Regions from separate parts of the Ammonicoccus luteus genome, predicted to be linked through region 3. Evidence: predicted binding sites of a transcription regulator. Region 3 holds the regulator's gene; each other region holds the start of a gene.

Region 1 (6,546 bases), on a different contig from region 3:
GCTGCCGCCCGCGTCGGCCCGGTGCGTCGGCACGGCGCACCTGCTCTACGCCCGGATCCTCGAGCGCATCGAGGCGGCCGACTACGACGTGTTCAGCGAGCGGCGTCGCGTGCCCACCTGGCAGAAGGCCGCCACCGCCGGGCGCATCGTCGTGGGCGGGCCGCCGTTCGCGGCGAGCCGGATTCCGCTGGAGCGGCTGCCCCAGCCGGAGCCGCGCGTGCTCGAGTCGACGTGGCGGGAGGCGAGCCCGGCGCGGATCGCCCGATCGCTGGACAAGGCGCTGACGCGGAACGCCGGCGGGTGGTTCGTGGTCGGAGACCATCGATCCCTCATGCGCGGAGCGCGTCGTTCTCAGCCGGCAGCCGCGGCAGGCGCGACTGCGGTGGGCGTGGTCGTCGACGGCCGGGAGGTCGTGCTGTGGCGCACCGGGAGCGGGGAACTGCGCGCCGGACCCGGGGCCTGTCCGCACCTGGGCGCCGACCTGGGCGGCTCGATCGTCGACGGTGACCGCATCCTGTGCCGCTGGCACGGCATGGCGCTCCCGGACGAGGCGGGGGCGGCGTGGCGCTGCTGGCCCGCGTACGACGACGGCGTCCTGCTCTGGGTCCGCCTGCCGATGGACGGTGAGGAACCGACGGACGCGCCCGTCATCGGGCCCCGTCCCGAGGCGGCCGGCTCGATCGCGGCCGTGGTCGCGCAGGTGGGCGTCTGCGAGCCGCGCGACGTGATCGCCAACCGGCTCGACCCGTGGCACGGCGGCTGGTTCCATCCCTATGCGTTCTCCCATCTGACCGTCGACGAGGCGGCGAGCAGCGACGAGAAGCTCGTGCTGGACGTCGCCTATCGACTCAACCGGCGGTGGGGCGTCCCCGTCCGGGCCGAATTCACCTGCCCCGATGCCCGGACGATCTCGATGGAGATCGTGGCCGGCGAGGGCAGGGGATCAGTGGTCGAGACCCATGCGACGCCGCTCGGCACCGGGCCGGACGGTCGGCCGCGGACGATGGTGGTCGAGGCGACGATCGCGACGTCGGAGCGGGCGGGGTTCCGGGCGGTGCGCGGGGTTGCGCCCCTCGTGCGTCCCTTCATGCGGCGGGCGGCGCGGCAGCTGTGGGTCGATGATCTGGAGTACGCCGAGCGCACCTGGCAACTGCGTCAGCGCTGACGGGCACGCGGCCACGCGAACGGCCACAGACCGCGGAGGGGGACGGTCCAGACATCCTCGCCCGCGACGCCGTGCGCCGCCAGCAGCTGGTTGGCGGCCTGGACGCCGGTGACGGCGGCCCGCTCCATGAGCGCGACGGGATAGGCGCAGCGGATCGTGTCCCCGGCCAGGACCAGCCGGGGATCGGGGGTCTCCACCCCCGCCCGGTCCGCCCAGGGCTCCACGCCCATGAGCCCGCAGTCGGCGCGGACCAGGAACTCCTCGTGCCGCACCTCAGCGGCCGCCGTCTCGGGAAAGACCCTGGTGAGCTCGCGGCGCAGTTCGGCGCGGAGGACGGGTTCGTCGGGATCGGGGACCGCGTACGCATGCAACTCCAGCACCGAGCCCCCGTGCACACCGGTCCATGCCGCGGCGGTCGCCTCGAAGCGCTCCAGGACGGACACGTTGTCGAGAACGCCGAAGCCGGCCGTGCCGAGGAACGCCGGGCGGGACGGGTCCACGAGCCGGTCCAGCCACAGTCGCCACACCACGAACGGTGGAGCGCTCCGGATGGCGGCGACCCGGGCCTGCCAGTCGCGGAGCGCGGGGTCGGTGAACGTTGCCGCGAGGGCACGGGTGGGCCCGGGGTCGGTGGCCAGGACGATGGCGTCGCAGGTGATCGTCTCCGGGAGGCTCCCGAGGGCGGCGAGGGTGACCCGTGGCTGCGGGGCCAGCGAGAGCGCGGTCGCCTCGGTGCCGGTCCGGATGTCCACGCCGAGCCGGGTGAGGTAGCCGCCCAGCGGCGCCCACAGCACGGTGTCGTAGTCGTCCACCGGCACATCGAACAGCAGCCCCTCGGCGGAGCCCGTGAAGTAGGTGTGGAACATCGCGATGAGCTCGCCGGCCGAGAAGTCGTGGGGGTCGGCGAAGAACGACCGCGCGAACACCTCCAGCGCGAGGTGCCGGGCCTGGTGCGGAAACCGCAGGCGGTCGAGGAACGCCTGCGCGGACTCGCCGTCATGCTCGATGAACGTCTGCGGGAACCTGGTGCGAACCAACTCCAGCGCAGCCGGCACGTCCACGTCGGCCAGGGCGCGGATCGGGAAGGTCGGGCTGGTGCGGACGAAGTTGATGATGCTCCAGGGCGGTGTGCGCCCGATCGCCGCGAACGAGTCGGTCGGCCCGTCCGCCAGTTGCAGGGGATAGTCGCCGACGGGGCGCAGGGCGGACAGCTCCGGATCGGCTCGGCGGAGCAGGGCGCGGAGCGTGTAGTACTGCCGGAAGAACGCGTGGAAACCCCGACTCATGGTCCGGTCGGCGTTGTCGCCGACGGGCCACGAGCGCACGCGCCCGCCCAGCTGGGCCTCGCGCTCCAGCAGGGTGATGCGTACGCCGCGCTCGGCCAGCACGGTGGCGGCCGCCAGTCCTGCGATCCCGCCGCCGATCACGACCACGTGCAGGGGCGCCGCGGTGCGCGGTCGACCGGACGGACCCGGGTGCCGCACCGCCCGGCGGTCCCGGCCGGGGCGCCAACGCGTGTCACGCGCGAGGAGGCGCCGACGTGCGCCGGGAGGACGGCTCATGGGGCGCCGTCCCCGCGTACCCCGGCACGACCCGAACGCTCGCCCCGACCGTGCTTCAGCCGGACCCAGATCAACATGGTCAGGGTCAGCATCGCGAAACCGAACCCGAAATCCTCGATCGGGATGTCCCAGGGGAACCGCACGCCGAGGTGATGGTCGGGGTTGTAGAGCACGATCGGGTTGCTGAGCTTGGTCAACCAGCCGTCCACGAGGCACTGGAAGAAGAAGACGATGCCGAGGGCGATCCAGTACTGGGCCTGCCGGAACAGCCCCGTCCGCAGCCAGAGAAACTCGATGAGCAGGATGATCAGGATGCCGGCCAGGGTCAGCAGCGTGTACTCACCCATGCTCCGCCTCCCGCCGACCGCGGAGCCAGGTCAGGACGGTGCCGACCGCCTCGTAGGTGAGCAGCCCACAGACGGGGATGACGAGGAAGAAGACCAACTCCTCCAAGGGCATCGGGCCGAGATGGATCCCGGTGATGAAGCGCGGGTTGTAGGTCCAGTGATCGCGCACGATCCCCAGCAGGTCCCAGAGCGAGAACAGGGCCACCACCGGCAGCAGGCTCAGGAGCAGCAGGCGCCAACGGCGATAGACGCGCGCCTTGAACAGGAACTCGAGCGGGAGCGTGATCAGGACGCACCCCGCCATCAGCAGGAGGTACTGGTAGCGATCCACACGTCCCACCCTAGATGCTTCGACAATCGAAGGATTCGGCCGGGTCGTGCCGGCGAGGACCGCATCATGCGGGTCCGGGACAATTCGGCTTGACGATAATGGAACAAGAGTTCGATACTGAATTGCATGTCGAACTCACTGCTGGCCGAGCTGGCGGCGCGGGTGGAGAGCATGGAGGGCCGCACCTCCGGGCCGTCGCTGCCCCTGGCCCCGGTGCTCCGGCCGCTCCTGCCGCGGGGCCTGCAGGCGGGGTGCTGCTATGGGGTGAGCGGATCGCTGGGACTGGCCACGGCCCTGGTGGCGGAGGCCTCGGCCAGGGGGGAGTGGTGCGCGCTGGTGGGGGTGCCCGAGTTCGGCGCGGAGGCGGCGGCGCACCTCGGGTTCGACCTCACCCGGGTGGTGCTCGTGCCCGATCCGCGGGACGCATGGCTGACCGTGGTGGCGACGCTGATCGAAGTGCTGCCGATCGTGCTCGTCCGCCCACCGGCCCGGCTCGCGCCCAAGGAGCTCGCGCGGCTGGAGTCCCGTCTCCGCAGGCAGGGGACCGTGCTCGTGGCGGTGACCGAAGGGGCGCACCGCTGGCCGCGGGCGGCTGCCACTCTGGAGGCCGGCCCGTCCGCCTGGTCCGGCCTGGCCTCCGGTCGCGGGCACCTGAGCGAACGGGAGCTCAGCGTGCGGGTGACCGAGCGCCGGGGCCGGGAGACCGAGGTGCGCCTCATCCAGCGGCGGGGAGCGTTCGTCGACGCCACCGCCGTCGGCGCCCCCATCCGGGCGGTCAGCTGATGCCCGATTCTCAACCGAAGGCGCCCTGATGCGCACGATTCTCAACCCGAAGGCGCCCTGATGCGCGCCATGGCCCTCTGGTGCCCGGACTGGCCGGTGCACGCGATCCGGCAGACGGCGGTGGGGGAGGCCCTGCCGCCGGGCTCGCCGCTGGCGGTGGTGTCGGCGGGGGCGGTGTACGCCTGTTCGCCCGAGGCCCGCTCGTTCGGGGTGCGCCGGGGGCTGCGGCTGCGCGACGCGCAGGCCCGGTGCCCCGAGCTGGTCACCCTCGATCATGATCCGGGCCTCGATCGGCGGGCATTCGAACCGGTGCTGGCGATCGTGGAGGAGACGGTGCCGCAGGTGCAATCGGTGCGCCCGGGTCTGTGCGTGTTCCGTGTCCGCGGCGCGGCTCGCTATCTGGGTGGCGAGCCCGAGGTGGCTGCCGTGATTGCCGAGCAGCTCGCCCACTTCGGGGTGCCGGAGACCCGCTTCGGCGTGGCCGACGGGCTCTTCGCCGCCCAGCAGGCCGCGCGCCGGGCAGATCCAGGGGAGTGCACGGTGATCACCGAGGGCGGAGATGCCGCGTTCCTCGCGGGTCTGCCCGTGACCGTGCTCGAGCAACCGGCTCTCACCGATCTGTTGCGCCGGCTGGGTCTGCGTACCCTCGGCGACTTCGCCAGTCTCTCCGAACGCGACGTGGTCAACCGGTTCGGGCCCGAGGGCGCCGCCGCACATCGCCTGGCAAGAGGTGGGGATCGGCGCACCGTCACCGCCCGCATCCCACCGCGCGACTTCGAGCGGACCCAGTCGTTCGAGCCGGCGCTCACCCGGATCGACGAGGTGGCGTTCAGCCTGCGGGCCACCGCGGAGGCGTTCGTCGCCGACCTCGCCGACGCCCAGCTGGTGTGCAGCAGCCTGTGGGTGGCGATCCACGACGAGTCCGGGCACGTGGGCGAGCGGTTGTGGCGGCATCCGCGGTGGTTCCGGGCCGCCGACGTGATCGATCGGGTGCGCTGGCAGCTCGCCGCGGAGGGGACTCGGGCAGGGGTGAGCACGGTCCGGTTCGTTCCGGAGGACCTGGCTGCTGCGGGGAACTTCACGGAGACCCTCTGGGGTGGCGGCTCCGACGACCGCATCCAGCGCGCGGTGTCGAAGCTGCAGGGGAGTCTCGGTCGGGAAGCCGTCGTCTCGGTGGTTCTGCACGGCGGTCGCACGCCCGCCGACCGGCAGGCGACCGTGGCGTGGGGCGACCCCGTGACCGGTGGGCGCCCGGTGGCACGTCCCTGGCCGGGACAGCTGCCGGCGCCGGCGCCGGCGACGGTGTACGCGCCGCCGCTGCCCGCCACCGTGCTCGGCCCAACCGGCCGTTCCGTGACGATCACCGATCGCGGCCGGCTGTCGGGGACGCCGACTCGGTTCCGGGCCGGGACCATGCGCGAGAGCCAGCCGGTCCACGCGTGGGCCGGGCCATGGCCGGCGGATGAACGCTGGTGGGACGGCGATCGGGCCCATCGGGCGGCTCGGTGTCAGCTCGTCGCCGCTGACGGCAGCGCCTGGCTCGTCGCGGTGTCCGGGGACGAGTGGTGCACGGAGGCGCGTTATGACTGAGGCGGATCGGGTGACCGTTCTCGTGAGTGGAATTGCTGGGGGTATAGCCCCACTGGATTCACTCACGAGGTGCAGAGCAGGTGCGCCACCACCGGGGGTTCTCGGGGCAAGGGGTCCGCGTGCTTGCACTTTGACCCGCTGGGCGGGTCAAACGACAACGGCCTCCAGCCTCGTCCCGACCGGTAGGGACTCCTGAGATGGGGTGGCACAACCCGCCGATGAAGTGGTCCGAGCTTGAACGGACGCTGAGTGGCTCGAGACCCGGCCAAAGGGAACCAGGCAGGACGGGATCGGAGGCCGGGTCTGGACGACGGGATCCCGGCCACACGATCCCCGACGGCGGCGACGCGCCCGGCTGGTCGCGCAAGCGGCTGCCCTGCGCAGCGCCCAGGCTGTCCCGGCCGGACGACGCGGTGCCCTATGCAGAGCTCCACTGCCACTCCCACTTCAGCTTCCTCGACGGGGCGAGCAGCCCGGAGTCACTGGTGACGGAGGCGATCCGGCTCGGGCTGTCCGGGTTGGCCCTGACCGACCATGACGGCCTCTACGGTGCGGTGCGGCTGGCCGAGGCCGCTGAGGCGTACGACTTTCCGACGGTCTTCGGGGCGGAGCTGTCCCTCGACCTGCCCGCTCCGCAGAACGGCGAGGCCGACCCGCTCGGGGAGCACCTGCTCGTGCTGGCCCGGGGGCCGGAGGGCTATCACCGGCTGGCGGCCGCACTCACAGCGGCCCACTTGCGCGGTGGGGAGAAGGGCCGGCCGGTCTATC
Region 2 (6,546 bases), on a different contig from region 3:
TTCACCCAGGGTGCTGATGGAGGGTCGGTCGGTCACGCGGCCACTGTACGTCGGTGCCCCCCGACGTCAATGGGGATTGGCGAAGCGGCATGCTTCGCACCCCGTCGGTGCGCCGCTGAGTGCGGGACCGACGGGGTGCTGGCGTGGCGCCGGGGCGTCGTCAGAAGGGTGGCGGGGCGTCTGGATCGACTGCCGGCCAGCCACCGCCGGGCGGTGTCATGGTGCCGTTCCACTGTGGGCGGGGGTCGGGGTTGGGGATGGGCTCGGGGTGAAGCGTGTGTGGTGGCAGCCCGTCGCGGACCCTGTCCTGGGGCGGGGCGCTGTCCCGCCGGGCATGGCTGTCGTTGTCGGCGTGGGCGTCCTCGTCGAGGAGGGCTCGGCGCGCGCGGTCGGACAATCGCAGGAACGCCCGCGGTGGCGGGGTGTCGGGATCGGCCCGGTAAGTGCCGTGCGGGGTGACCCAGAACTGTTGCCCGGTCGGGGTGACCCAGTGATAGGTCCCCGGCCGGATGGTGGTTGTCCGGTATCCGCCGAAGGTTTTCGCACGATGTGCCTTGGTGGACTCCGGCGCGAGATTGTCGGTGTGGGTCGGCCCATCGGGGTGCGGGATGACGTGGTCCACCTGCACGTGCGCGCTGGTGGAGGCCCGGTTGCTGAACGGGAACACCACTGTGGGGTTGCGCAGCTTGACCGCGCGAGCGATCCGGTCGGGGATCTCGTAGCCCTCCACTCCGTCCGGCGCATATGGGTCCAGGACCGGGGTGATCACCACCTTGTCAGCGCGGGCGATCAACTCATCGATCTGCGATCTGGCCACCTCTCCGAGCTGGCTGGCAGTGCCACCGGCACCGAGGATCAGATCGGCCAGGGTCAGGTGCAGATCGAGATTCAGCGTCCCGATCCGCCACGGACTGCCCAGCCCGGTGTCCGGACGGGGGCCGGGCACCGGTCCGGTGGAGCCGGTGGGACTCGGGTCGGTGGGGCCGGTGTCGGTGGGGCCGGTGTCGGTCGGGTCGCTGAGGTGGGCGATGGTGCCGTGCAACAGATCCGCGGCATACATCGGATCAGCCAAAGCCTCCAGGGCCGCCGCGCGCAGTTCGTCCCGCGACCCGTCCAGTCCGGCGGCGTCGAGCACATCCGCGAGATCGTTCAGGGTCTGGTCCAACGCCCGGCCGGCCGGCCCGTCCAACTGCCCGTGCAAAACGGCGGTGCCGGCTTCGCCCTGGGTGATCGCGACGAATCGGGCCGCCAGTTCCTGCCGGCGCCGTTCCTCGGCCCCCTCCGGATCCAACCGTGCGATCAACATCGCCACCCGGATCAGGGTTTGGTGCGCTGTCCACCCCTCAATGAACGGCGCGATATGTCGATCGAGTTCGTGAGCGAGCTCGCGGGACAATCCGGCGCGACGGGTGTTCTGCGCGATCCGCCGCGCCAGCCAGCCCAGCACACGACCCTGCAGCACCAACTGCCACGTCCGCGGAAACCTGTGCCGCAAATCCAAGACATCCGCGATCAGCGTCGCCGCGGATTCCGGCGAGGTTCCCAGCGCGGGGCCGACCTCAAAAGTGATGAACTCCGCCACCTCCGGGGTGCCGTCGGCGCCGAACTGCCACAAGCGTTCCCCGTGGATCGCTCGAGGCGACCCGCCTCCGTAAACCTCGGCTGCCTCCTCCGCGTTGTCCACCCACGCGTACACATCCGCCGCCGCAGCGATCAACGCGAACTGATCGACTTCGGCCTCCCGCGACCGGGCGGCAGCCGCTGCCAAGCTTTGGATCACCCGCACCCGGTCCCAGGCCTCCGCCGGCTCGCTCGTCCCCGACGCAGGCTTGGGAGCGGACGGGGCCGACGGCGGCGAGTCCGCTGCGGATTTTGGCTCAGACTCGTGCGGTGGAATCAGCAACGGGTGGGTCATCACAATCACCTCGCCAATAATCGAACTGGTGATCTAAACCCTACGGACTGCCTCCGACATTATTGAGTGTCAATGCTCGAGCTCAGCGATCCGCCAATGGATCGCCTCTTCTCCTTCGCCCGAACTGGAGCCGAATCAGGGTGGAAGACACGGAACGGAACGCCAATCCCATGGTCCCAAGCCGTTCAGAGCCGACGGGCGACCACCACCGTGTCCAAGGCCACGCGCGTGCCATCGTCGGTCTGCACCTCGCGGCGACCGAGTTCGGCGCGCTCCACCTCGACCGGCAGCCCGTCGAGCAACGCCGTGACCTCTTCCGGGTCATAAAGGATCGCCGGGTTCTGCGGCCCGCCCACTCCCTCGGTCAGATTCCGCCGCGCATGGCCGATGATGAGCAGGCGCCCACCCTGCGTACACGAGTCGATCCCTGCGGCCAATGCCTGCCGCCACTCATCCTCGGGCAGATGCAGATAGCTGAACAGCACGAGATCAAACCCCGATCCCTGGGGCTCGGTCGCGTCCCCGACCGTCGCGGTGAAGGCCGACAGTCGCTCACCCAGGCGCGCAGCCGCCAAGCTCGCCGCCCGCTCGATCGCAACCTGGGAGAAGTCGACCGCCTTCGCCTCCCAGCCCTGTTCGACCAGCCAGATCGCGTTCCGGCCCTCGCCGGCAGCCAGGTCCAGAGCCCGCCCGGGCTCAAGTTCGCGTGCGACCTCGACGACCCAGCGATTGGCATCGGCGGACCACACGAGGTCGGTTGCGGCGTACCGTTCGTTCCACGAGGCAGAGTTCATGCCCGCGATCCTAGGATGTGCCCGTGACCCGCAAGAACTCGTTCGGTCAGCCGATCGGCGAGCCGATCGACTGGTCTCCACGCACGCTTCCGCAGCCGGTGCCGTTGGTGGGGGAGTGGGTGCGCCTCGACCCGCTCGCTGCGCGGCATGCCCCCGATCTCCTGACGGTGTTGGCTCCCCATCCGGAGTTGTGGACCTATCGGACGGACGAGCCGCCCGCCGACCTCGATTCGGCTCTGGCGATCATCCGGCGGTCCCAGAGTGCGCCGAACATTGCGTACGCCGTCGTCCCCGCCGGCACCGATCGGGCCTTCGGGATCCTGTCGATCATCCGGTCCGATCCGGCGAACGGGACGACGGAGATCGGCGCAATTCTGTACGCCCCAGAACTCCAGCAGACCCCTGCCTCCACCGAGGCCACCCATCTCGTTGCGAGACATGTGTTCGACGACCTCGGCTATCGCCGGCTCGAGTGGAAGTGCGACAGCCTCAATGAGCCGTCCCGACGCGCCGCCACCCGGCTGGGGTTCACCGAGGAGGGGACGTTTCGCAACTCCGTCGTCTACAAGAACCGGTCTCGCGACACGACCTGGTTCTCGCTGACCGACGGCGACTGGCCGCGCGTGCGGTCCGCCCACCGCAGGTGGCTCGACCCGGCCAACTTCGACGCCGAGGGGCACCAGCGCGCAACATTGTCCGAGTCGTTTGCGACCCTGGAGTCATGAGCGAACGACTGAAGCTTTCCGATGTCCTCGCCGCTGATTTGGCGGACTGGCGGATGATGCTGAACGCCCTCTATGCGACTTTCCGGACCGGCAGTTTCACCGCCGGACTCGCGCTCGTCCAACAGATCACCGAGGTTGCCGAAGAGGCCAACCATCACCCGGACCTCACGCTGACCTATCCCCGGGTGGAGGTGAAGCTGAACTCCCACGATGTCGGCGGGGTGACCGAGCGCGACCTCGCTCTGGCGCAGAAGATCTCCGAGCTTGCCGCGGCTGCCGGCCACGAAGCAGTGACCGACCACACGGTGGTCGAGTTCGGGCTGGACACCGCACGGACGGAAGCGCAGGCAAAGTTCTGGGCTGCCGTCCTGGGCGGCAAGATCGTCGAGGACGAGGTGGCCGGCAGCACCTTCGCGCCGACGATTTGGTTCCAGCCGGCCGACACCGCGGGGACGTCGACGGGGGAGACGGACCGGGTTCAGCGCTGGCATCCGGACATCTGGGTGCCCCACGACGAGCCCGAGGCGCGGATCAAGAGAGTTCTCGATGCCGGTGGCGCCCTGGTCGACGATTCGCATGCGCCCGAGTGGTGGGTGATGGCGGACCCCGACGGCAACCGGTTCTGCATCTGCACGTCGCTGCCGCGCTGACAACGGATGTCGGCGTCCATGCACCCGGCCGCAGGGCGGTCGGCAGTGCCAGTTAGCGTGACGGTGTGTCCGAACTAGTCGATCTGCCACCAACGGTCCGGGTCAGGGTGCCGGCGAAGCTTAACCTTGCCCTGTGCGTCGGTCCGCTGGCGGACGACGGCTATCACCCCCTCACCACCGTCTTCCAGGCTGTTTCTCTGCACGACGAGCTCACTGCCCAGGAGGCCGAGCCGGGGGATTTCTCCGTTGCGATGTCCGGGGAGGGCATCGACCACGTCGCAATGGACGACTCCAACTTGGCCGTTCGGGCTGCTCGGCTGCTTGCCGAGAACTATGGCGACGACCGATTGGGCGTCCGGCTCAGCATCAAGAAGTCCATTCCGGTGGCCGGCGGCATGGCGGGCGGTTCGGCGGATGCGGCAGCGGCTCTGCTGGCCTGTTCCGTGCTGTGGGATCTGGACATCGACCCCGAGGAACTCCGCGAATACGGCGCCGAGTTGGGATCCGACGTCCCCTTCGCGCTGCTCGGCGGCACTGCGATCGGCACGGGCCGGGGCGACAAGCTTGTCCCGGTGCTGAGCCGCGGCAGCCACCACTGGGTGCTCGCCTTCGCCGACTTCGGTCTGTCGACTCCCGCTGTCTATCGGCGCTTCGACGAACTGCAGCCCGAGGGCTGCGACCTCGAGATGCCGACCGAGCTCATCAATGCGCTTTCGACCGGCGATTCCGAGGAACTGGCCCGTCACCTGCGGAACGACCTCGCCGCGGCGGCGATCGACCTGCAGCCCCACCTCCGGACCACGATCGACGCCGGACTCGAGTGCGGAGCGCTCGCCGCGATCGTCTCCGGTTCCGGCCCGACCGTCGCTTTTCTGTGCCGCAATGAGGAGGCGGCCGTCGCGCTCAGCGTGACGCTGGGGGCCCAGGATGTCGCGCGGGCCGTCCGGCGGGTGGTCGGTCCGGTTGCCGGGGCCCGGCTCATCACGTCCTGCGCATGACCCTGGCCGCCACCGGACCCACGGGATCCCTGACGACTTGGGCGAGAGCGACAAGATTCTCGACGTCAAGATTTCTGTCTAGGATGGCGTCATGTCCGATGATGTCGACCGTCTGCTGGCCGATTGGCAGCGGGAACGGCCGGACGTCGACCTGTCGCCGATGGAGGTCCTGAGTCGCGTCACCCGGCTGAGCCACCTGCTCGACATGGCACGCAAGGACGCATTCGCCGACCACGAGATCGTGGGCTGGGAGTTCGACGTGCTCGCGGCGCTGCGGCGAGCCGGCGTTCCCTATGAACTCTCGCCGGGACGCCTGCTCAAGGAAACGCTGGTGACCTCGGGCACCATGACCAACCGGGTCGATCGGCTGGTCGCCAGGGGTTTCGTCAGTCGCTCACCGGACCCGGACGATCGCCGCGGTGTGCTGGTGCGACTCACCGAGGCCGGCCGCAACGTGGTGGATGGCGCCCTTGAGTCATTGTTGGCGCAGGAGAAGGAACTGTTGGCGGGCATCGACGGGGCCCAGCGGCGGCAGTTGTCCGAACTGTTACGTGCATTGATGATCCGCTCCGCCTGAGCCTTCGGTGGGGCGGCTCGGTTGGGTACGGTCATTGCATGCGACGAACCGCCCTGGCCACCGCACTCGTGTCCTCCCTCGCGCTCATGGCCTGCTCTCCGACCACCGAGCCGGCACCGGCACCGGCGCAGACGGCGAGTCCGACCCCCGGTGCCACGGCGACCGCGACTCCGGGGGAGACGCCGACCGCCGATGTGACCCCGAGCGGGTTCGAGCCGCGCGAGGTCGCGGTGCTGTCGAATCCCTGGGCCATGGCTTTCCTGCCCGGCACCAACCAACTGCTCATCACCCAGAAATCCGGCGAGCTGCTGCTGCGTGATCAGGAATCGGGTGCCACGATCACGGTGGAGGGCACGCCACAGGTGGTCGACGCGGGCCAGGGCGGGTTCGGCGATGTGGTGCCCGGCCCCACCTATGAGCAGGACCACACGATCTATCTCAGCTGGGTGGAGCAGGGCGACGGCGGCGAATCCGGTGCCGTCATCGGACGGGCCCGCTTGGAGTCCGCCGGGACGACTGCGCAACTGGTCGACCTCAGCGTGATCTGGCGCCAGGACAAGACCACCGGCAACGGTCACTTCTCCCACCGGATGGCCTTCAGCTCGGACGGCACCCACCTTTTCGTGTCGTCCGGTGATCGGCAGAAGATGGAGCCCGCTCAGGACCTGTCGACCAACCTCGGCAAGATCCTCCGGCTCAACCCCGACGGGTCGCCCGCCGACGGCAACCCATTTGCCGATCGTGGCGGCGTCTCCGCGGAGATCTGGTCCTATGGCCACCGGAACCCGCTCGGCATCGCGTTCGACGCCGACGGCAACCTCTGGTCATCGGAGATGGGTCCCCAGGGCGGGGACGAGATCAACCTCATCGTCGAGGGCCGCAACTAC
Region 3 (6,546 bases):
CTGACGACGTCGGCGAATGCCCGCACCCTCGTCGACCGAGCGCGAGTCCAGCACGCGGGAGTCGTTGTGTCGGCAGTAGGGACAGCGCATGTGCACTCACCTCCGGTGACGATTCGGCGACCCCACAGGCCCCGGCTGGGGATATCCCTGGGGACAAACCTGTGTGATCGGTGTGGACAGGCTGTGGACAAGAACCACAACCTGTGGATTAACAACAAGGTTGTAACTACTAGATATGGACACCCTAGGCGCCTCCCCCACAAGAGGCAAGTGCTTCGCTCGGGGCTCGGACACCGGCTTGCGCGTCCAACTTCGGTATGACAGGCTCCCCCGCCACGACACTCCCGCGACCGCGCCGCTTGGATCCTGGCGCGTCACACAAAGCTGGTCAGAGGACGTTGCGCAGGAGCATGAAGACGAGGCCGGGAGCCGCCAACAGCAGGACGATCCACGCCGGACGCCACGTGTCCAAGCGGCCGAGGAGGCCCGGCAGGCCAGCAGGCCGTTCGAGCGCGATCCGCAGCGCGGTCCAGACCCAGACTCCGGCCAGAACGGTTGCCAGCACAAGCACATAGGGGTTCCAGCCCCAGGCGGCAGCGACATCACCGCGCAAAAGGGCGCCGCCCATCCGCGAACCGCCACACAGCGGACACAGCCACCCTGTCACCGCCAGGAATGGACAAGGCGCCCCTTCCCCCGTGACCACATAGACCCCTCCGGCGACCGCACACGCGCCACCGAATAGAGACAGCCACCCCAGCCGGCGAACACCGTCCACCCCAGCTGACAGCGGACCCCCCGGGGTCACGGACTTCATCGGCGGCTGCATGAGGCCATTATCCGGGGCAACAGAGGTGACCCAAGCGCTCACCGAGACGCCGACTCCGCCACCGAGACCCCCGGGGTCACCGACGCTGCCGGTTCGGCGGTCACGCGCATTGCGGTCGCCCCCACGCACACGAGCGCTGTCACCATCAAGGCGACGATGACGCCCATCGCCACCGCGAGCCCCCGGTCCGTCAGCCGGAAACCGAGATCCAACACTGCCGGCGGCACTTCAGCAGATCCGCGACGAACTGCCCGGCCCACCTCCGGACCGCGCACACCCTCGGGTCGTCCTTGCCGGCCCGGCTGAACCATGCGCCCGGCCGGTGCAGTCCGGACGCGGCGGCGAGCAGCCTCCTGCGGGCGACCTCGCCGGCCGGGACGCACTGCAGCATCCGCCAACCGGACATCCATCAGAGCGCTCATAACCCCTCCTCGCGTTCGTCGAACATTTGTTCGAAGAACAGTCTTGCCTAGTAGTGATTCGAACACAACCCCTAATCGGAGCCTGCCCTCCGGGCCCGAACGACCCGACAGCAGGAAGCCCATCAGGCGGGTCCGACACTTTTGATCGAGGAAAGCGACACGCGGCCGTCACTTCGAACAAATGTTTCAATCGGGCAGGGAATCCGCGTATGTTTGGGCTCATGGCAGACAGCGAAAACACCCTTACCCCCCGTCGTCGCCGAGGGCGCCCCAGCAAAGCGGAAGTCGAGGCCCAGATCGTCGCCGCCGGGGGCACGGTGTCAGAACTGCCCGATGGCCCGCGGGACGCCCATGGGCTCACGCCGCGCCAACGTCACATCCTCCAGGTCATCAAGGATGCGGTGGAGACGCGGGGTTATCCGCCGAGCATCCGGGAGATGTGCGAACAGGTCGGCTTGGCCAGTTCGTCGTCGGTCTCCCACCAGTTGAAGGTTCTGGAGCACAAGGGTTTTCTGCGCCGCGACCCCAATCGCCCTCGCGCGCTGGAGGTCCTGCTGCCGGACGCGGCGCCCACTTCCGGTTCCGGCATTCGGTCGGGCGCGGCATCGACGAACGACGAGACCGGAATCGGCGACGCTTTCCCGGAGGCTGTCGCCGTGCCGGTTCTGGGCCGGATCGCGGCCGGCGGACCGATCTTGGCCGAGGAACGTGTGGAGGACGTGTTCCCGTTGCCGAGGCAACTGGTCGGTGAGGGCAACCTGTTCCTGCTGGAGGTGCGTGGTGACTCCATGATCGACGCTGCGGTGTGTGACGGGGACTGGGTCGTCATTCGACAGCAGCCGACCGCCGACAACGGCGACATGGTTGCCGCCCTGCTTGACAACGAGGCCACGGTCAAGACCTTCAAGAGGACCGGCTCGCAGGTGTGGCTGATGCCGCACAACTCTGCATACGATCCGATCGACGGCAACGACGCCACCATCCTGGGCAAAGTGGTTGCGGTGCTGCGTCGCGTCTGACGGGCGGGTGTCAGGTCTCCGCGCTCAGCCTGCGAAGTGCCTGGACAACGATCTCCGGATCGTTCGTCTGCCACATCGGAGGCATCCCCGCACGCAGGAACGAGCCATAGCGCGCAGTGCTGAGGCGGGGGTCGAGCACGGCGACGACGCCCCTGTCCGTGGCACGTCGGATAAGTCGTCCGGCTCCTTGGGCGAGGAGCAGTGCCGCATGACCCGCCGCTACTGCCATGAACCCATTGCCCCCTGCCTCGGCCACCGCACGCTGGCGCGCCTGCATCAGTGGGTCGTCCGGGCGCGGAAACGGGATCTTGTCGATGATCACCAGCCTGCATGTGTCACCCGGCACGTCGATCCCCTGCCACAGCGACATCGTCCCGAAGAGGCTCGTCTCCGGTTCGTCGATGAAGCGCCGTGTCAGTTCGGACAGTTGGGCATCTCCTTGGCACAGCACGGTGTGCTTCTTCAAGTTCTCCCGCACATGCCGCGCGGCGACCTCGGCCGAACGCGTGGAGGCGAACAGGCCGAGCGTCCGGCCACCAGCTGCCCACACCAACTCTGCGACCTCCGCCAGCACTGCGTCAGAGATTCCGTCGCGCCCGGGACGGGGCAGGCTCCTGCTGATGTAGAGAATCCCCTGCTTCGCATAGTGGAACGGTGACCCGACGTCGATGCCCCGCCAGGTGAGTTCCTCGTCCTCTGCCGGCGGCGCGGGAAGCTCCCTGCGCTCGTCACGCCGGAGACCCACTGAACCCGCAGCCGATTCGAAATCCCCGCCGATCCTCAGCGTCGCCGACGTCAGGATCGTCGTGACCTGATTCAGCACCTTCTCCCGCATCAGCCCGGCCACGCTGAGTGGCGCGACTCGAGCCTCCCGACCCATGCGATCTCGTTCGGCGACATAGATGACATCGAAGTCCCCGAGAGCCGCCATCCGCTCCGCCACGTCGAAGACTTCCTTGACCGCGGCCTGCGCTTGGCGCTCCTCGTTGTCCGCCTCCTTGCCGCCCATGGCGCTCACCACCTTGCGGGTGACGTCACGCACCTGCTCGAATGCCCGGACGACGGGGGCGTCTGGACCGGGCACCTGCTCCAGCGGTGCCGCGTCCAGCGCCTCGCGGAGCACGTCGCCCATCTCGAGGAATTCCAGGCCGAGCTCGTCCGACAGCCAAGGCAGCGATCGTTTGGCGATGCGTTCCACCTGCTGTGGCGACAACTCCGCGGACGCCGCCCCGGTGACCCGGGCGACCAACTCGTGGGCTTCGTCGATGATGACATGATCATGCTCAGGCAACGCCGTTCCGCCGTGCATGGCGTCGATCGCCAACAGGGCATGATTCGTCACCACGAGATCAGCGGCGCGCGCGACCTCGCGCGACTTCTCCACGAAGCACACCTCGCCATAGGGACACCGCTGGGCACCGACGCACTCGCGGACCGGGACCGACACCTGGGCCCATGCCTTGGCCGTATGGGACGGCGCATCATCCCGATCGGCCAGCCCATGGTCGTCCGCCTGGGTCTCCGCCCACTCTCGCAGCGCCACAACTTCAGCGCCCACAACCGAGTCGGCTGATTGGGCCGTGGCACGCATGGCTTCGACGACCTCCGTCGAGCCCAACAAAGTGTCTTGGTCCTCGACGGCCTGATCGCGGACCCGCAACAAGCACGCGTAGTTCGACCGGCCCTTCAGGATCGCCGTGCGGGGTCGCCGCCCGAGAACCTTCTCCACCGCGTCGAGTGCGCGGGGAATGTCGGTCTTGGCAAGTTGGGCCTGCAGCGCGAGAGTGGCGGTGGCCACCACGACACGCTCGGACGCGCCGGCAGCCCTCATCAGGGCCGGCGCAAGATAGCCGAGCGATTTGCCGGTGCCCGTGCCCGCCTGCACAAGCAGATGCTGTCCGGTGGCAAGCGCCTCTGCGACCGCGTCCGCCATCGCCACCTGACCGGGCCGCTCGCTCCCGCCGAGTTGCTCGACGGCATGGGCCAGAACGGCGCGATGGTCAGGGGTGGAAGTCACCGGGCAACCTTAGCCAACCGCGCCGACAGAGCCGCCCGGAAGAAGTCCGGCCGGCTCTGCCGGGTCGGTCAAGGTCGTTCCCAGGGCGGCTGCTCGCATAGCTGCCGCCGAGCCGGGGTCAGCCGTCGAGCGGCTGGCCCGTGCGGTCCCGCGTGAACGCCAGCGCCACCAGCGAGATGGCGCCGAAGGCAATGACGACCAAGCCGACAGGCAGTGTGCTGGCGTACGCCGCCACCAACGCCGTGGCAATCAACGGAAGCGGGCCGCCGAAGAGCGCGGCGCCGACCTGATAACCCAACGAGACACCCGTATAGCGAACGGCCGGTGGGAAACTCTCGGCGAAATAGGAACCGAGCGTCGCGCCGACCAGCGCCCAAATGCAGCTGAATCCGATGAAGATCGCCAAGAGAGCGAGCCACCAGTTGCCGGTCTTCAGCAACTCGAAATACGGGATGACGAAGGCCATCGCGAGAACGGTGCCGACCGTGTACACCTTCTTCCGGCCGACGCGGTCCGAAATAGCGCCGGCAGCCAGCATGATCGGAATCGTCACGACCGCCGCGATCAACACCGCATTGAGGGCTTCAAGTCGCTCATATCCGATGCTGACCATGAAGGAGATTGTGTAGGTCGCGAACAGGAAGAACGTCGCCGTTTCGATGGCCTTGGCGCCAATGACGATGAACACTTCTCGCCAGTTCTTCCGGAACACCGCGGCGATCGGCAACTTTTCCTGTGTGCGTTCGGCCTGGACCTTCTTGAACGACGGTGTTTCGCCCACCGCCTTCCGGATCCATAGGCCAAGCAGCACCAGGGCGGCAGAAATCAGGAACGGAATGCGCCAGCCGAACGACAGGAAGTCTTCCTCGGAGAAGACGGCCAGACTTCCGGTCACCGCCAAGTTGCCCAAGGCAAGGCCTGCGAGCGCTCCGGTCTGGGGGATGGCTCCATAGAAGCCGCGGCGATGGCTCGGGGAATATTCGACTGCCAGCAACAGGCCACCGCCCCATTCGCCGCCGAGGGCGAGACCCTGGATGAGCCGAAGGACGGTGAGCAGGATCGGCGCTGCGATCCCGATGCTCGCGTAGGTCGGCAACAAGCCCATGGCGATCGTCGCCAATCCCATCAACGACAGCGTGATGATGAGGGTGATCTTCCGGCCGATCCGGTCGCCCATGTGCGAGAACAAGATGCCGCCGACCGGCCGGACCAAGAAGGCCAGCGCGAATGACGTCAAGGACAGAATCTGACTGATGACGGGATCGTCCGACGGGAAGAACAACGGCCCGAAGACGATCGCGGCCATGGTGCCGTAAAGGAAGTAGTCATACCACTCGATAACGCTGCCGACAGCGCTGGCGATAAGGGCGCGATATCTCTCGCCCTTGGGAATCAGATGAGACTTGTCGAGGGGCTCAGTGGTAGGTGAAGCCATAGCAATGCTCTTTTCCGGGGGCAATATGAGCAGGTTGGGAGAAAGGCTCCAGTCGAACTGGAATTCACTGATCGCGGGCCCGAGCTCGATCAGGCACATCCCGAAAGCGCATCATCGCACTTTCAGGTATTGCATTAATTCATGGGACCATAACGCAACTGCTGACAGCATGACAGCAACGACCTCGCACTGTCCATGGCATTGGCTTCGACAATGCTGCGCTGAGGCGGGTCACGACTCGTTGCGGCTGCGCGCGGCGGCCGCTGATCGACTCCGGACAGTGGGTGTGGCGGACTCTGCGGATCGAAGGGGTCGCGCCGGCTGGGTAGCGGCGGTCAGGGCGCTGCGTTGGCTGAACGGCACGACTTCAGGGCGGCAGGAGCCGATTTCACGCGCTGGGGCTCGATTGTCGGACCGGAATGGCAAGATGCGGCTTAGAGCAATGAACCAAGGAGTCGACGATGACCATCCTGACTGGAACCGACCGCACCCTGGCCCAGGCAATCAGTCCGGATGAGGGCCGCTTGACCGTCCACTGTGCCGACCGACCCGGCGTGGTGGCGGCCGTCGCCACCTTCCTGGCTGAGCGCAACGCCAACATCATCGAGTCGGACCAGACCACCACCGATCCCGAAGGCGGCCCGATCTTCCTGCGGATCGTGTTCCGCATGCCCAATCTCACCGCCATCATCGACGAGGTGCGCGAACAGTTCGCGTTGACCGTCGTCGACCCGTTCGATGTCGACGACTGGCAGATCACCCAGTCGGCGGTGCCGAAACGAGTCGCCGTCATGGTGTCGAAATATGACCACTGCCTGATGGAG

The links. Region 3 encodes LexA, which represses DNA repair genes until DNA is damaged. Its sites were predicted from a motif close to TCGAACANNTGTTCGA; they were not measured.
Region 1: the regulator LexA is predicted to act here: its motif matches at 3,505-3,520, upstream of imuA' (DnaE2-dependent mutagenesis accessory factor ImuA').
Region 2: the regulator LexA is predicted to act here: its motif matches at 1,936-1,951, upstream of ACQ260_RS07955 (DUF222 domain-containing protein).

What each region holds. Positions count from the first base shown of each region.
Region 1 is NZ_JBNZCI010000004.1:277,460-284,005, forward strand. It holds gene ACQ260_RS11340 (DUF5914 domain-containing protein) at 1-1,165, shown strand, start outside; gene ACQ260_RS11345 (FAD-dependent oxidoreductase) at 1,156-2,727, opposite strand; gene ACQ260_RS11350 (lycopene cyclase domain-containing protein) at 2,724-3,074, opposite strand; gene ACQ260_RS11355 (lycopene cyclase domain-containing protein) at 3,067-3,405, opposite strand; gene imuA' (DnaE2-dependent mutagenesis accessory factor ImuA') at 3,532-4,188, shown strand; gene ACQ260_RS11365 (DNA polymerase Y family protein) at 4,249-5,778, shown strand; gene ACQ260_RS11370 (error-prone DNA polymerase) at 5,976-6,546, shown strand, end outside.
Region 2 is NZ_JBNZCI010000003.1:36,689-43,234, forward strand. It holds gene ACQ260_RS07950 (magnesium chelatase ATPase subunit I) at 1-36, opposite strand, end outside; gene ACQ260_RS07955 (DUF222 domain-containing protein) at 161-1,915, opposite strand; gene ACQ260_RS07960 (class I SAM-dependent methyltransferase) at 2,101-2,709, opposite strand; gene ACQ260_RS07965 (GNAT family N-acetyltransferase) at 2,733-3,434, shown strand; gene ACQ260_RS07970 (4a-hydroxytetrahydrobiopterin dehydratase) at 3,431-4,084, shown strand; gene ACQ260_RS07975 (4-(cytidine 5'-diphospho)-2-C-methyl-D-erythritol kinase) at 4,150-5,082, shown strand; gene ACQ260_RS07980 (MarR family winged helix-turn-helix transcriptional regulator) at 5,174-5,659, shown strand; gene ACQ260_RS07985 (PQQ-dependent sugar dehydrogenase) at 5,698-6,546, shown strand, end outside.
Region 3 is NZ_JBNZCI010000001.1:107,559-114,104, reverse strand. It holds gene nrdR (transcriptional regulator NrdR) at 1-90, opposite strand, end outside; gene ACQ260_RS00525 (DUF2752 domain-containing protein) at 389-817, opposite strand; gene ACQ260_RS00520 (hypothetical protein) at 868-1,251, opposite strand; gene lexA (transcriptional repressor LexA) at 1,473-2,270, shown strand; gene ACQ260_RS00510 (ATP-dependent DNA helicase) at 2,281-4,203, opposite strand; gene ACQ260_RS00505 (MFS transporter) at 4,406-5,722, opposite strand; gene purU (formyltetrahydrofolate deformylase) at 6,184-6,546, shown strand, end outside.